DNA from 3 places in the Bradyrhizobium sp. CCBAU 45321 genome. Region 3 is predicted to be linked to each of the others. Evidence: predicted binding sites of a transcription regulator. Region 3 holds the regulator's gene; each other region holds the start of a gene.
The links. The regulator LexA, encoded in region 3, represses DNA repair genes until DNA is damaged. The targets are predictions, from matches to a motif close to TGTTCNNNNTGTGTTCNG.
Positions count from the first base shown of each region.

Region 1 (5,091 bases), on a different contig from region 3:
GGCAAGCGCGTCGCGACCTACCAGATCACGTCGGAACCGCGCCGCCTGCCGCCGCCGAACGGGCTGTGCAATCTCGAAACCGGCCCCGAGACGTTCCAGCTCGTCACCTCCAGCGAGGCGCAGGCCGCGCAGCTGAAATCCTTCGTCGGCAAGGAGATCTCCGTGAAGGTGGACGAGGTCGCCTGCGCCAGCGATCCCGGCCAAATGAGCGAGGCCGTGATCACGAAGTGGAGCCTGATCAAGAAGCAGTAGGGAGCTCCACTCCCTCGGTCGTCATTGCGAGGAGCCCTTGCGACGAAGCAATCCAGACTGCCTCAGCGGTGACAGTCTGGATTGCTTCGCTTCGCTCGCAATGACGAAAGAGAGAGGTGAGTCCTACACCCGCACCGGCCCCAGCGCCTCGAAATGCCCGCGCCTCTGCAAATACGCCAGCAGCATCAGGCTCGGGATGGCGACGAGGACGGAGATCGCGAAGAACATCGGCCAGCCCGTCGCTTTCGCCAGATAGCCTGCGCCCGACGACAAATAGGTCCGTCCCACCGCGGCGAGCGCCGTCAGCAGCGCATATTGGGTCGCCGTGTGCAGCGGGTTCTGGCACAGCGCCGAGAGATAGGCGACGAAGATTACGGTGCCGATGGCGTTGCAGAAATTGTCGGAGGTGATCGCGAGAGTCAGCGCCCATTCGTTGACGCCGACGAGCGCCAGCCACGAGAACGACAAATTGGACATCGCCTGCACGATGCCGCCGATCCACAGGCTGGTCGCGAGCGAATAGCGCCGGGCCACAAAGCCGCCGGCAAAGCCGCCGGCGAGGGTCGCGACGATACCGACGCCCTTGACGATCACGGCATAGTCGTTCCGCGTGAAGCCGATATCGATGACGAACGGCACGGTCATGTTGCCGGAAAACGCGTCGGTGAATTTGAACAGCACGACAAAGGCGAGCACGACCCATGCTTCCTTGCGTCGCAGGAATTCCGAGAACGCGCCCAGCGCCGCATGGAACACCCGCGTGAGCGCGCCCTCGTCCTGCGTGGCGGCCTCTGCGCGCGCGGATTGTGCGGGCTCGGTGGCGGCGAGCGCAGTCACCGTGCCGATCAGCACCAGAGCCGCCATCACTACATAGCCCCACATCCAGGCGGCGCCACGAGGAACGATCGCCTCGAAGCCGGTGACGATGAACAGGGCGCCTGCGGTCGATACCAACATGCCGATGCGATACGCGGCGACATAGGCGGCCATGCCGGCGGCCTGCTCGCTTTCGGGCAGGCTCTCGACGCGGAAAGCATCGACCACAATGTCCTGCGTCGAGGACATCGTCGCGACCAGCAGCGCGCCAAGCGCGACGAGCAGCGGCGATCGTGCCGGATCGGTCAGCGCCAACAGCAGAATCGCGCCGATCAGCAGCAGTTGCGAAAACACCAGCCACCCGCGGCGACGTCCGAAGGACTGCGTGAACAGCGGCACATGCAGCGCATCCACCAGCGGCGCCCACAGGAATTTGAGCGTGTATGGTGTTCCAACCAGTGCAAACAGCCCGATCGTTCCAAGATCGACCCCTGCTTCGGCCATCCACACCAGCAGCGTCGATCCCGACAGCGCCAGCGGCAGCCCCGAGGAGAAGCCGAGAAACAGCACGATCAGCACCCGCGGCTGCAGGTAAACGGCCAGGCCGTCGCGCCAGGAGGGCGAGGCGGCGGAAGTCGCGGCGGGGGAGGTCGCGTCGGGTGCGGTCATGGAGGGGTGTTAGCAGATTCTGGGGGAAATGACTCTTGCGAGCTCAGTGGGGCGGATGCTCTCTCCACCCTCTCGGTGTCATCGTCCGCGAAGGCGGACGATCCAGTATTCCGCGGCGTCTCGGTTCAATCACAACTGCTGCGGCGTACTAGATACCCCGCCTTCGCGGGGTATGACCGCCTTACGGTGGTCCGGCTATGCCAGGATAGAGATCATCCCAGTTTGGGTTATGCTGCTCGATCAAGCGGACCTTCCAGGCCCTGTTCCACTTCTTCAGCCGCTTCTCCCGCCTGATCGCGTTCTCGGGATCATCGAACTGCTCGAAGTAGACCAGCCGAACGACATCATACTTTTCGGTGAAGCTTTCGATGACCTTCAACTTGTGCTGCGCCACTCGGCGGACGAGATCGTTCGTCACGCCGATATAGAGCGTGCCGCCAATTCGGCTGGCGAGAATGTAGACGTAGTAAAGGCGTGCACCCATGTGACCATCTCACCGCCCTTATCGTCCGCGCGCAATTGCGCAGGGGGGCGGACGATCCAGTAACCACCAGCGTCTCGGTTCGATCACAACCGCCGCGGCGTACGGGATGCCCCGCCTTCGCGGGGCATGACAGTGTGCCCCAATCTCACTCCCCTGCCTGGAGCTTCCGCGGAAACAGCTCGGCCGCTCCCGTCGCCACCAGCCGCGGCGCCTCCGGCGCATCGCTCTTGCTGAAATCGAGTTCCTCGATGCGGCCTGCGCGCTTCTCGATCTTGTCGGCGGAGATCAGCACCTGGCGGACGTCCTCGCTCACGTCGGCGAAATGCTTCTGCAGCTTCAGGACGCGGTCGCGCAGTCGCCCCAAATCGTCGCCGAGCTTGATCACCTCCGTGCGGATCTGGTCGGCGGCATCGCGCATGCGCGCGTCCTTCATGATCTGCTGCATCACTTGGATCGCGAGCATCAACAGCGAGGGAGACACCAGCACGACGCGGGCGCGATAGGCTTTCTGGATCACGTCGTCGAAGCCGTCGTGGATCTCGGCGTAGACCGATTCCGACGGCACGAACATCAGCGCCATTTCCTGGGTCTCGCCGGCGACGAGATATTTTTCGGCGATGTCGCTGACATGCTTCATCACGTCGCTGCGCAGCCGCTGCGTGGCGACGCGTCGCTCCTCGTCGGTGCGGGCATCGTGCAGCGCCGTCATCGCCTCCAGCGGAAACTTCGCGTCGATGCAGAGCGGGCGCTGGTCGGGCAGGAACACGACGCAGTCCGGCCGTTTTCCGGTCGAGAGCGTGAACTGGAACTCGTAGGAGCCCTTGGGCAGACCGTCCTGGACGATCGCCTCCATCCGCGCCTGGCCGAAGGCGCCGCGCGACTGCTTGTTGGCGAGCACGTCGCGCAGAGTGGTCACCTGCGTGGTGAGGTCGGTGAGGTTCTTGTGCGCGTTGTCGATGATGCCGAGCCGTTCATGCAGCGCGCGCAGGCTCTCCATGGTGTTGCGGGTCGAATGTTCCATGGACTGGCCGACCCGATGCGTCACCGAATCAAGCCGCTCGTTGACCGCCCGCGCCATCTCGGCCTGGCGTCCCGCGAGCGCCTGGGTCATGGCGTCAACCCGCCCCGAGGCCTCGCTCTGGGCGCGCAGCACCTGGGCGAGGCGCTCCTCGAGCTCGTCGGCCCGGATCGCGTTCGCCATGGCGAGTTCCGCGCCACGCCGCCCCGAGCGCGCGATCACGACCGCAATCACAACCAGCAGGATGAGGACGAGCGCACCGAAGCCGATCAGCGCATCGACGATGCGCACCGGCCAGTCGCCCAGCATGACAATGATCTCGTTCATGCCGCCTTGTAGCCGATTCGCTGCACTCTCGCGAACGAAGAGGGAACATTCTGGGTTAACCGGCCCTTAATTTTCATGGTTAATGAAAGGTGAAGTTTTATGGTTAGCGAGGGGTTAACGGGTTCCGGGCCGCATTGACCGCATCCGGCGCGCGGCTTAAATCGCGGCCATGGCCCTCAGAGAAATCATCATCCTGCCCGACAAGCAGCTGCGCCTGGTCTCCAAGCCGATCGAGAAGGTCACGGCGGAGATCCGCAAGCTTGCCGACGACATGTTCGAGACCATGTACGACGCGCCCGGCATTGGGCTCGCGGCGATCCAGGTCGCGCAGCCGCTGCGCCTGATCACCATGGACCTCGCCAAGCGCGACGAGAACGGCGAGACCAAGCACGCGCCGCGCGTCTTCATCAATCCTGAGATTATCGCCTCGTCCGAGGAACTCTCGGTCTACGAGGAAGGCTGCCTCTCGATCCCGGAATATTACGAGGAGGTCGAGCGGCCCGCGAAGGTGCGCGTGCGCTTCACCGATCTCGACGGCAAGGTGCATGAGGAAGATGCCGAAGGCCTCTACGCCACCTGCATCCAGCACGAGATCGACCATCTCAACGGCGTGCTGTTCGTCGACTATCTGTCCAAGCTCAAGCGCGACCGCGTCATGAAGAAGTTCGAGAAAGCCGCCAAGCGCGCGGCGGAGTAGGCCTCGGCTCTCTCAGGTCGTTATGGCCGGCTTGACCCGGCCATCCACGCCTTGCTTGCTTTGTCGCCAAGACCGTGGATGCCCGGGACACGCCCGGGCATGACGGAGAACCAGAACTCTCACCGAACGCAGCTACATGCCCCTCCGCCTCATCTTCATGGGCACGCCCGATTTCTCTGTGCCAACGCTGCTCGAGCTGGTCGCTCATGGCCACGAGATCGCGGCGGTCTACACCCGCGCGCCGAAGCCGGGCGGGCGGCGCGGCCTGCAATTGCAGCCGACGCCGGTCGAGGAAGCCGCGCGAAAGCTGGGTATCCCCGTGCTGACGCCGAAGACGTTGAAGACCGAGCAGGCGCTGGCGGAGTTCCGCGCGTTTGATGCGGATGCGGCCGTCGTCGTCGCCTACGGCATGATCCTGCCGCAGGCGATCCTCGATGCGCCAAAACTCGGCTGCTACAATCTGCATGCCTCGCTGTTGCCGCGCTGGCGCGGCGCTGCGCCGATCAACCGTGCCATCATGGCAGGCGACGCCGAGAGCGGCGTGATGGTGATGAAGATGGATGTCGGCCTCGATACCGGCGATGTCGCCATGGCCGAGCGCATCGCGATCACGGACAATATGACCGCGCTCGACCTGCACGATCGCCTGTCCCGGCTGGGGGCCGACCTGATGGTGCGCGCGATGGCCGCGCTCGAACGCGGCGGGCTCCAGCTCAAGGCGCAGAGCGAGGACGGGGTCACCTATGCCGCCAAGATCGACAAGGCCGAGGCGCGGATCGATTGGAGCAAGCCGGCGCGCGCGGTGCTGCGCCACATCCACGGCTTGTC
Region 1 covers NZ_LFKZ01000017.1:389,685-394,775, reverse strand. The annotation lists gene ACM43_RS07880 (hypothetical protein) at 1-252, shown strand, start outside; gene ACM43_RS07875 (AmpG family muropeptide MFS transporter) at 376-1,737, opposite strand; gene ACM43_RS07870 (GIY-YIG nuclease family protein) at 1,919-2,221, opposite strand; gene ACM43_RS07865 (DNA recombination protein RmuC) at 2,367-3,566, opposite strand; gene def (peptide deformylase) at 3,736-4,263, shown strand; gene fmt (methionyl-tRNA formyltransferase) at 4,400-5,091, shown strand, end outside.
Region 1: a site for LexA is predicted at 3,597-3,614, ahead of ACM43_RS07865 (DNA recombination protein RmuC). Genes of this name have one in related genera too.

Region 2 (5,091 bases), on a different contig from region 3:
AGCCTCGGTCGAGGTCTCCGCGCTGCCTTCAGCGGGCGGCGTCTCGGCCGCGACCGTCTCAGTCACGACCGTCTCGGTCACGACCTGCTCGGTCACGACAGGCTTCGGCGGCAGCGGCGGGCGCTTCTCCATGCGATAGCCGAGCGCGCGCAGCACGGAGGCGAAATCCTCGCCGGCAGATCCGGTCAGCGAGGTCATCGCCTGCGTGACCACGAAGCTGCGGCCGTCGAACGCGCCGGCGGGCTTTTCGCCCGGCGAATTCTCGCGCCAGGCCAGCGCCGGGCGGATCAGGTCGGCGAGGCGTTCCAGGATGTCGACGCGCACGGCGCGCTCGCCGGCCTGCTTGTAGCCGAGCACGCGATAGGCATCGCGCGGCAGCGCCTTGTCGACCGGGAACGAGGTGCGCCCCGAGGAGGCCAGATGCTGCGCGCCCGAGAGCGCGGAGAGATCGACATTGTCCTGCTTCAGCGCCCAGAGCAGCGCGGCGAGCGCACGCGCGGCGGGCTTGAGCAGGCCGGGGAAATAGATGTGATAGGCGCCGAAGCGGACGCCGTATTTGCGCAACACGGCGCGCGAGGGCTGATCGAGATCCTTCAGCTCGCTGGCGATCTTCGGCCGCTCGAGCACGCCGAGCGCCTCGACCAGCTGATAGGCGATGCCGCGGGCAATGCCGGTGACGTCCTCGGCCTTCGACAGCTCGAACATCGGCCCGAGCAGCTTTTCGATGTGGGTCTTGAGCCAGAGCTCGAGCCGCGCCTGCACCTTGTCGCGGGGCGCGCCGGTCAGGCGCTCGTCCGAGATGATGCGGATGCGCGGATGCAGCGCCTCGTCTGCGGCAGCGAGGCGCGCCACGGCATCGCCGGTCCAGCGGATGATGCCTTCGGAGGTGAGCACGAACTGCTCGTCCGGCGCATTGCCCAGCTTTTCGGCGCGCGCGTTGATCTCGCCGGCGAGCACCGCTTGCGCTGCAGCCTGCAAGGCTTTCGCATCGGAGCCGGCTTCCGCCGCATCCGGTGCAAAGGTGAAGCCATCGAGGCGGCCGATGACATGGCCTTCGACGATGACTTCGCCGGTCTTGCCGATTTCAGTATTCAAGCTCGTGTTCTCCCGCAGGCGGCGCATCAATACACTGGTCCGGCGATCAACGAAACGCTCAGTCAAGCGTTCATGGAGCGCATCCGATAATTTATTTTCGACCTCCCGCGCGATCCCCTGCCAGCGTTCCGGGTCTTTCAGCCAGTCCGGGCGGTTGGCGACGAAGGTCCAGGTGCGGATCTGGGCGATTCGGGCCGACAGCGTGTCGATGTCGCCGTCGATGCGGTCGGCCTGGGTGACCTGGGACTCGAACCAGGCATCGGGAATGCAGCCCTTGCGCATCAGGAAGCCGTACAGCGTCGTCACCAGCTCGGCATGGGCGGCCGGCGACAGCTTTCTGTAGTCCGGGACCTGGCAGGCTTCCCAAAGCCGCTCCACGGCGGCCTTGCCATGCGCGATATCGCGCACCTCGCCGTCGCGGGCGGCGTGATCGAGCACGCGCATGTCCTCGGCGATCGGCGCGCGCGTCAGCGTCTCGTGGCCGGGGGCGAGGTTCAGCGAGACCTGGAGCGCGCCGAGCGAAGAGAAATCGAGCTTGGAATTGCGCCATTGCAGGACCTTCACCGCATCGAAGGTGTGGTTCTGCAGCGCGTTGACGAGCTCGGGCTCGAACGGCGCGCAGCGGCCCGTGGTGCCGAAGGTGCCGTTGCGGGTGGCGCGGCCGGCGCGGCCTGCGATCTGCGCGAATTCGGACGGCGTCAGGCGGCGGAACTGGTAGCCGTCGAACTTGCGGTCGGAGGCGAAGGCGACGTGGTCGACATCGAGATTGAGGCCCATGCCGACGGCATCGGTGGCGACGAGATAATCGACGTCGCCGTTCTGGAACATCGCCACTTGCGCGTTTCGTGTGCGGGGCGACAGCGAGCCCAGCACCACGGCGGCGCCGCCGTGCTGGCGGCGGATCAGCTCGGCAATCGCATAGACTTCATCCGCCGAGAACGCGACGATGGCGGTGCGGCGCGGCTGGCGCGTGATCTTGCGATCGCCGGCGAACTCGAGCTGCGACAATCTGGGCCGCGTGATCATGGACACGCCCGGCAACAGGCGCTCGATGATCGGGCGCATGGTGGCGGCGCCTAACAGCAGCGTCTCGTCGCGGCCGCGGCGGTTGAGGATGCGATCGGTGAAGACATGGCCGCGCTCGAGATCGGCGGCGATCTGGACCTCGTCGACGGCGAGGAAGGAGACGTCAATATCGCGCGGCATGGCCTCGACGGTCGAGACCCAATAGCGCGGGTTCTTCGGCTTGATCTTCTCCTCGCCGGTGACGAGCGCGACGCTGGCTTCACCGGCTCTGTCGGCGATCTTGTTGTAGACCTCGCGCGCGAGCAGGCGCAGCGGCAGGCCGATCATGCCCGAGGGATGCGCCAGCATCCGCTCGATGGCGAGATGGGTCTTGCCGGTGTTGGTCGGACCAAGCACCGCGGTGACGCCCGCGCCGGGTGCGCGCTCGGAGGCGAAGGGGGAGGAGGAGAAAGCCATGTCTAGCGGATTAGGTAATGGCGATTTGGGCGAATGTCAGTGCTATCCGGGGCGGGGAGAGGGCTTGCTCTTCGTTCCTCATCCTGAGGAGCGCGTCAGCGCGTCTCGAAGGATGAAGGCCCGGCTGGTGCTGCCGGGGGAGCCAAGCCCCTCGCCCTTCGAGACGGCCGCTTGCGCGGCCTCCTCAGGGTGAGGGGCACACCGCGGGCGTGGAAGCGCCCTCCCCAAAGTCCGCGCAACTGTCTCACTTTGCGACGCTTTTCCCGTTCGCTTTAAGCTTCGGAACGACTCTAGAACGAATCGCGGCCGAATCGCTGACTCCCTGACGAGTCCCGTTCCGTTCACGCAACATGTCGCGGGACTCGTCTTGGTTGCGACTAGATGGAGTTTTGCGCAGGCACACAAGCGACCGGACTGGTTAAAGCTGGGGATGGCGGCGAGTCGAATCAGAATCGGGGAGGAGTCAAATGGATTCCCTGCGGCGGGGCTGGCCAAACAAAGAGTGCGAAAACAACCCCATGCACAGTAGGTAAGTCGTTGAAATCATTAGGGCGCGCTTCTGGGCTCCCATTTCGCTCGTCATTCCGGGGCGCGACGCAGTCGCGAGCCCGGAATCCATCGTGAAACCGTCGCTGTAGCCCGATGGATTCTCAGGTGCGCAAGGGCGCACCATAGTTCGCGCCAAGGGGCGCGCCCCGGAATGACGGTGGAGAAAGCGGTGCGGCCTCCTCGCCTACTGCGTCTTCGCCACGCGTGGCGGCTGGGGCGACGTGATGAAGCTCGTCGCTTCCAGCATGGCCGGGCCGAGCGGGGTCGGCACTTTCAGCCAGAACGGGACCAGGATGCGCGTGCCGGCGATGGGGGCGAACGCGATCTCCATGTTGCGCTGGGCGGCGAGGTATTTGATCACGGGACGGTCCGGGATGTAGCCGGCGATGGGCACGAAATAGATCGAGCACACCACGACCGGGCCCTTGTAGCCCTTCTCCGCCTTCACGGTCTCCATGCGCTTGAAATCGAGCTTGAGCTCGTAACGCATGCGGCCGTCGAACACGGGCGCGGAGCTGTGGCAGGCGTCCGGCGAAACGGGATCACCGGTGCCGGGCACGCGCAGCAGCGAGGCCGTCATGGGGTCCCAGACGCCGCGGCGATGCGCCTCGGTGACGACGATGCGGTCAGGATCGACCGGCGGCTCCGGCAGGATGGCAAAATCCTTCACATTGCCCTTGTCGAGGGTGATGCGGATCTCTTCGGTCTTCTTCTGGGTGGTGGTGGAGGCCTGGTAGCCGGTCGCAACCAGCGCGCCGTTGACCACGCGCCCCTGGCTGGCGCCGGTGCCGGACCCGCCCGTGAACGACTTCAACAGCCCCGAGGTGCCGCCGGCGGCCGCCGCCGAGAACACGTCGTCCTGGATGTCGATGTTCCAGGCGCCCTTGCCGACCGGAATGCCCGCCAGCGTCGCCTCGTATTGCGCCTCGAGCTTGCCTTGCGCCGCCGCCGGCGCCGCGCCGCCCGCAACGGCCAGCGCCAGGCCGCAAAGCGCCATCAGCCGGCCGGCCGGACGCAGACAGGCTGAGCGCAGGTCTTGCGCGAAATGAAGCGTTGTCGGCACGAAATAATCCAATCGGGGCGCGATCCGCTGTTACTTAAGCCAAAAACCGCGACAAACAATGTGTCGGAGCGTGCAGCCCCGGGAACTCCAAAGGACTCTTCGACGCCGAATACGCCCTTTATGTGATGGTAAGGCGTGACAATCATTGCCGTTTTGGTGATCCGGCGGTAAGGGGGGCGTTCCGACCTCTCCCGCATCCGCCTTCGCCAAAGGCTTCGGCGCGACAAGCGCGGGAGAGGGAGCGCACCGCCCGGGCGGCTCCAAAAGACCACCCAAAACCTTGACGCAAGGCCCCTTCCCCCCTATACGTCCGCCCGCTCCCTGCAAGGACGACAGAATTTGCCCCCGTGGCGCCGAGATGGCGGCCGCACTCGTTGGGGGTTCGAACTAAAGGATTTCTACCATGTCTCGCCGCTGCGAACTGACGGCCAAGGGCCCCCTCGTCGGCCACAAGGTCAGCCACTCCAACATCAAGACCAAGCGCCGCTTCCTGCCGAACCTCGTCAACGTGACGTTCATCTCGGAAGCTTTGGGGCGCAACGTGCGCCTGCGCGTCTCCACCAACGCGATCAAGAGCGTCGACCACAATGGCGGCCTCGACCCCTTCCTGCTCAAGGCGAGCGCCGACGCGCTCTCCCCGCGCGCCCTCGAGCTGAAGCGCGCCATCCAGAAGAAGGTCGGCGACGCCCAGCCGGCGAAGCAGGCGAGCTGAGATTTTACGGAATTGGGCGGGGCTAAGTTGCGTCGCGTGGCGTAGGCTTAGCAGAGTAGAGTTTGAGTAGCGGCCGGATCGGGAGATCCGGCCGTTTTTGTTTGTGGGGGATGCCGAAAGCCGGATCGAATCTAACACTCTTGCTCAGAGTGTGGGGATTGATCCTAATTGCTGATTAGCAGCCGAATCA
Region 2 covers NZ_LFKZ01000130.1:591,554-596,644, forward strand. The annotation lists gene ACM43_RS35340 (helicase-related protein) at 1-2,577, opposite strand, end outside; gene ACM43_RS35345 (DUF3108 domain-containing protein) at 3,311-4,126, opposite strand; gene rpmB (50S ribosomal protein L28) at 4,593-4,901, shown strand.
Region 2: a site for LexA is predicted at 2,858-2,875, ahead of ACM43_RS35340 (helicase-related protein). Genes of this name have one in related genera too.

Region 3 (5,091 bases):
CGACGCAAAGATCTTTCTTCATGACGGCGGTGGTGCTGATCGCCGTGATGGTCGACCGCCGCGCCATCACCTTCCGCACGCTGGCGGTGGCGGCGCTGATCGTGCTCGCGGTCGCGCCGGAGGCGTTGGTGCATCCGAGCTTCCAGATGTCGTTTGCGGCAACGCTCGGGCTGGTGGCGCTGGTGCAGATCGGCATGCCGAACCTGCTCGCCTCGCCCGATCATTCCGCAACGGCGCGGATCGCGTTGTGGGGCGGCCGCGAGATCGCGATGCTGTTCCTGGCCTCGCTGATCGCGGGGCTCGCGACCACGCCATACGCCGCCTTCCACTTCCATCGCGTGACGCCATACGGCGTGCTCGCCAATCTCGGCGCCATGCCGGTGGTCTCGGCGCTGGTGATGCCGGCCGGGCTGTTGGGGCTGCTCGCGGCGCCCTTCGGGCTCGACGGCGTGTTCTGGTGGTTGATGGGGATCGGCATCGAGTGGATGGTCCTGGTCGCGCGCTGGGTGGCGGCCCTGCCGGGCGCCGTCGGCCGCATTCCCGCCTTCGGGATCGCGCCGCTGATCGCGGCGAGCCTCGGGCTCATCGTGATGGGCCTGTTGCGCACGCCCTTGCGCTGGTCCGGCGCCCTGGTGCTGCTGGCAGCGATCCTCTGGGGACTGTCGGTACGGCAGCCGGATATCCTGATTGCCGGGGACGGCGCGAGCGTCGCGGTCCGGGGCGGGGATGGGCGCTTGCAGGTGATCCGCGCCAGCAAGGACAGCTTCCTGCTGAAGGAGTGGTTGGCTGCCGATGCCGATCCGCGCGATGCCGGTAACGCCTCGATGGCGAGCGGGGTGTCGTGTGACGAGTCCGGCTGCGTGGCGCCGCTCGCGGACGGACGACTGATCGCGTTGGCGACGCGCATCGACGCGCTGGCCGATGATTGCAGCCGCGCCGCGCTGGTGGTGACGGCGCGGCCCGCGCCGTCCGATTGCGCGGCGATGGTGGTCGATCGGGCGCGTCTTGCCAGTCAGGGCGCACTGGCTCTGACGCGAAGCGGAGAGGGTTTTTCGGTGCAGGCGGTGAGAGCGAGAGGGGCAAGCCGTCCCTGGCTGCCTGCCGGCGCCGGCGAGGGGGATTTCGACGGCAGCCTGGTGCCGAAGGCGGCCGTGCCCCGCAGCCGGGACGCAACGCCATCGGAGGCCGACTTGCAGGCCGACGATTGACGCGGATCACAAATACCAGGCCAGCACGGCGTCAAGCCTTCCGTTGCCGATGACCGGCAGGGCCACCATTCGGCTCAGCCCGGCTGCGCAGGCTTCGGAGCCGGCTATCGAGCCGTCACGGGTGAGATCGTCGTTGAGCGCGGGCATGCCGGCGGCCCAGGCGCCGCCGATGCTGCCTTCGCCCCTGGCGATGGACTGCGCCGCATAGCGTGCGGCGAGGTCGGTCTGTGCGCTGCAATCGCCGGCGCGAAAGACCAGCGCCGAACGGTCCTCGTTCGGGACCCAGATCTCGAAGCGTCGTGCAATCGGCGTTGCCTGCGCGGACAGGAATGTCAGAACCCAGGTCTGGTCGGTACCGGTTCCGTAGGGCACGCCGACGCCGAGATTGATCCCGACCTTGGCGGCGTCCTCCCAGCGCAAGAAGCTCTTGGCGTCGTGCAAGTCCTTGATGATCAGTGGCAGGCCCGCCTTCCAGGTGCGTCCGGGCAGGCCGAAGCCGCGCGGAAATCTGGTGTGGCGGGAGTTGAATTCGAACATGTCCGCGGTGCCGTAATAGCCATCGACGAGCCCCATCTCATGCGAGAGATCAGGATCGTTGTGCCAGAGTTCGATCGCGCCGACGTGCGCCTCGTCGTCGCCGCAGAACAGCACCAGCACGGCTTGCAGGAATTCGCCCGCGAACACCGGCACCGCCACGCCGCAGGTGAGGCCGGCCGCAGCGGCCTGATCGGTCCGCTTGAAATAGGAGTTGGCGAATTTCGTGAGGATGACGGGGTGGCCACAGGCCCAGGCCTTGCCTGGAAGTCCCTCGTCATATCCGAAGTGCAGCTCTTCGCTGACGGCCTTGAACGCGGACAGCCCTTCGTCGTAGAGGCCGCCGCCGAATTCCAGCCGCATGCGCGTCCGGTCGGGTACCCAGAGTTCAACGACGCGAATGAAGGTCTTCATCGAGCCTGTCCGCCGCCTCAAGCCACTGCAGCATCGGTCATTTGGCTGCGGAGCGAACGTTCAAAATTCAGGCAGGACGGCCCAAACTTCATGCGGCGACGAGGCGCGGCGGCGGGCTCGCCGATCGAATGTCCTGAAACAAAAACCCACCGGGCTCGCCGGCCTCGGCCGGCGACGGCAATTTCAATCCCGGGCTCGGCCTTTCGGCCGAAGGGCGTCAGCCGATCGGCAGGCGCGTGATCGTGGGCCGCGTGTCGGCGACGGTCTGCGGCTTGTGCTCGCGCTCGGGGGCCGGCTGCGTCACCGGCAATTGCAGCACGGTCGCGCGCTGGCCTTCGACGAGCTGCGTCACCAGCACATATTTGCCGTCGGGAAATTCGATCGCGTCATGATGGCGATCGGGAATGTGCGGGTCGATCTTGCCGAACTTGCCGACGCGAGAGTTCACGGTGCGCGTCCAGATCCAGCGGTTGTCGTAGCGGACGTCGTCGGCGAAAGCGAGCTCCGTTCCCGGCAGCAGACAGACCGCGACGGAGGGATCGGCTTCAGAAGCGAAGCCGCGCGTCGAGGTGCCGCGGAAGGTTGTCGTGACGATCGTCTCGCCGACTACGGCGGGGCGCGTCGCGACGGCATGCAAGCTGTAGTCACACATCGGGTGCTCCTCATGCTGGGATAGCGACCCGCGTCTCTTTCGAGGCGCAGGCCTCTATCAGAGTGGAAGCATACAACGCTCTGCTCGGTTATGGGCAAATCTGCGGCTCGCGTTCGCAGCACGCGATCACATTATCTTTCCCGGATTCGATAGGAACAAACCTCGCGTCCTTGCATTCGGCCGGAGCTATCAGCACTGCCGGCACAACTCTACCGGCGAAGCAGAAATGGCTGCGCGCCTGCGCGGGCGAATGTCGCGCGGGAAGATGGACCGGACAGCCGGCGCAGAACCAGAGAAACCGTCCAGCCGGAGCGGACAAGTATCCGCTCCGATCCTGGATCGCCGATGCCGATCGAAGCGCGCGCGGCGCTTGAGACTTCCGGTATCAGTACTTCCGGTAAAGCCCGATCAACTTGCCCTGGATCTTCACGCGGTTCGGCGGAAGAATGCGGACCTCGTAGGCGGCATTGGCGGGCTCGAGCGCGATCGAGGCGCCGCGGCGGCGGAAGCGCTTGAGCGTGGCCTCCTCGTCGTCGATCAATGCCACCACGATGTCGCCGGTATTTGCGGTCTCGTTGCGCTGGATCAGCGCCATGTCGCCGTCGAGGATGCCGGCCTCGACCATCGAATCGCCGCGCACTTCGAGCGCGTAGTGCTCGCCCGAGCCGAGCATGTCCGGCGGCACGCTGATGGTGTGGCTGCGGGTCTGCAGTGCCTCGATCGGCGTGCCGGCGGCGATGCGGCCCATCACGGGCACCGCGACCGGGCGCTCGCCCTCGTCCGCGGGCGGGCTGGAGCTCGCGCGCACCTTGCCGAGATTGCCCTCGATGACGCTCGGGGTGAAGCCGCGGCGATTGCCGGCGGCGGCCTGGAGCTCGGGCAGCTTGATCACCTCGATGGCACGGGCACGGTTGGGCAGGCGGCGAATGAAGCCGCGCTCCTCGAGCGCAGTGATCAGGCGATGGATGCCTGACTTCGAGCGCAGGTCGAGCGCATCCTTCATCTCGTCGAAGGACGGCGGCACGCCGCTTTCCTTCAGACGCTCGCTGATGAACCGCAGAAGCTCGTATTGTTTGCGCGTCAACATCTCGACCAAAGTCCCCCGGTTGATGTCGTTCGATTCCGAGACGATGAAGTCGGCAATAAGCCGCTACATCCTCGAAACAAATCATGAACGGACACTATATGTTCGATATGTGTTCCGCAACTGCTTAATTTATGGTGAACGCGGCCAAACTCGCGGAATGCGTGTGGCTGGGCGGCTCAGACGGGCAGCCGGAGCACCTCGCAAGGCGTCCCTGCCTCGGCCTTCGGCGCGAACGGTGCACGCACGAGAAGTACCTGTGCCGCAGCGAGATTCGCAAGCAGGGAGGAGTCCTGATGGCTGACGGGAAGGGCGACGCGCGTGCCGTCGTCGCGCACCTCCAGCCGCGCACGCAGATAATCCTCGCGCTGGTCGTTGGCGGCGAGATCGCGGCCCAGCACGGCGCGCTCGCGCTGATGATGAATCGCTGAACGGCCCGACAGGGCGCGAATCAAGGGCACCATGAACAGGAAGGCGCACACGTAGGACGACACGGGATTGCCGGGCAGGCCGATCACGCGCATCGCGCCTAGTCGACCGTGCATCATCGGCTTGCCGGGCCGAATCGCGATCTTCCAGAACGCCATCGCGATGCCTTCGCCCTTGAGCGCCTGCTGGACCAGGTCGTGGTCGCCGACCGACGCACCGCCGGTCGTGATCAGGATGTCGGCGCCGCTCTCGCGCGCGCTGCGGATGCCGGCGGACGTCGCCTCCAGCGTATCGGCGGCAATTCCGAGGTCGATGGTCTCGGCGCCCTCGCTGCGGGCGAGCGCATGCAGGGCATAGCCGTTGGAATAGACGATCTGGCCACGACCAGGCGTGGTGCCTGGCATCACGAGCTCGTCGCCGGTGGCGAGAACGGCAACCCTCGGGCGGCGGATGACGGCGAGATGCGGATGATTCATTCCGGCGGCAAGGGCGAGATCGCGCTCGGTGAGACGGATTCCCTTGCGCAGCAGCACGTCTCCTTCGCGGAAGTCGACGCCTGCAGGGCGGATGTGCCGGCCGAAAATGGCGGCTTCCTTGATCGTGACATGTTTGCCGTCGGCAGCCGTGTCCTCCTGGATCACGACGGCATCGGCGCCGTCGGGAACGACGCCGCCGGTGAAGATCCGCACGGCTTCGCCGGGGCCGACGCTTCCCGCGAACGGCCGGCCCGCCGCGACCTCACCGACGACGGTCAACCTCGAATCGTATGC
Region 3 covers NZ_LFKZ01000014.1:41,798-46,888, forward strand. The annotation lists gene ACM43_RS01875 (ComEC/Rec2 family competence protein) at 1-1,208, shown strand, start outside; gene ACM43_RS01880 (GAF domain-containing protein) at 1,215-2,156, opposite strand; gene ACM43_RS01885 (hypothetical protein) at 2,374-2,808, opposite strand; gene lexA (transcriptional repressor LexA) at 3,194-3,895, opposite strand; gene ACM43_RS01895 (molybdopterin molybdotransferase MoeA) at 4,072-5,091, opposite strand, start outside.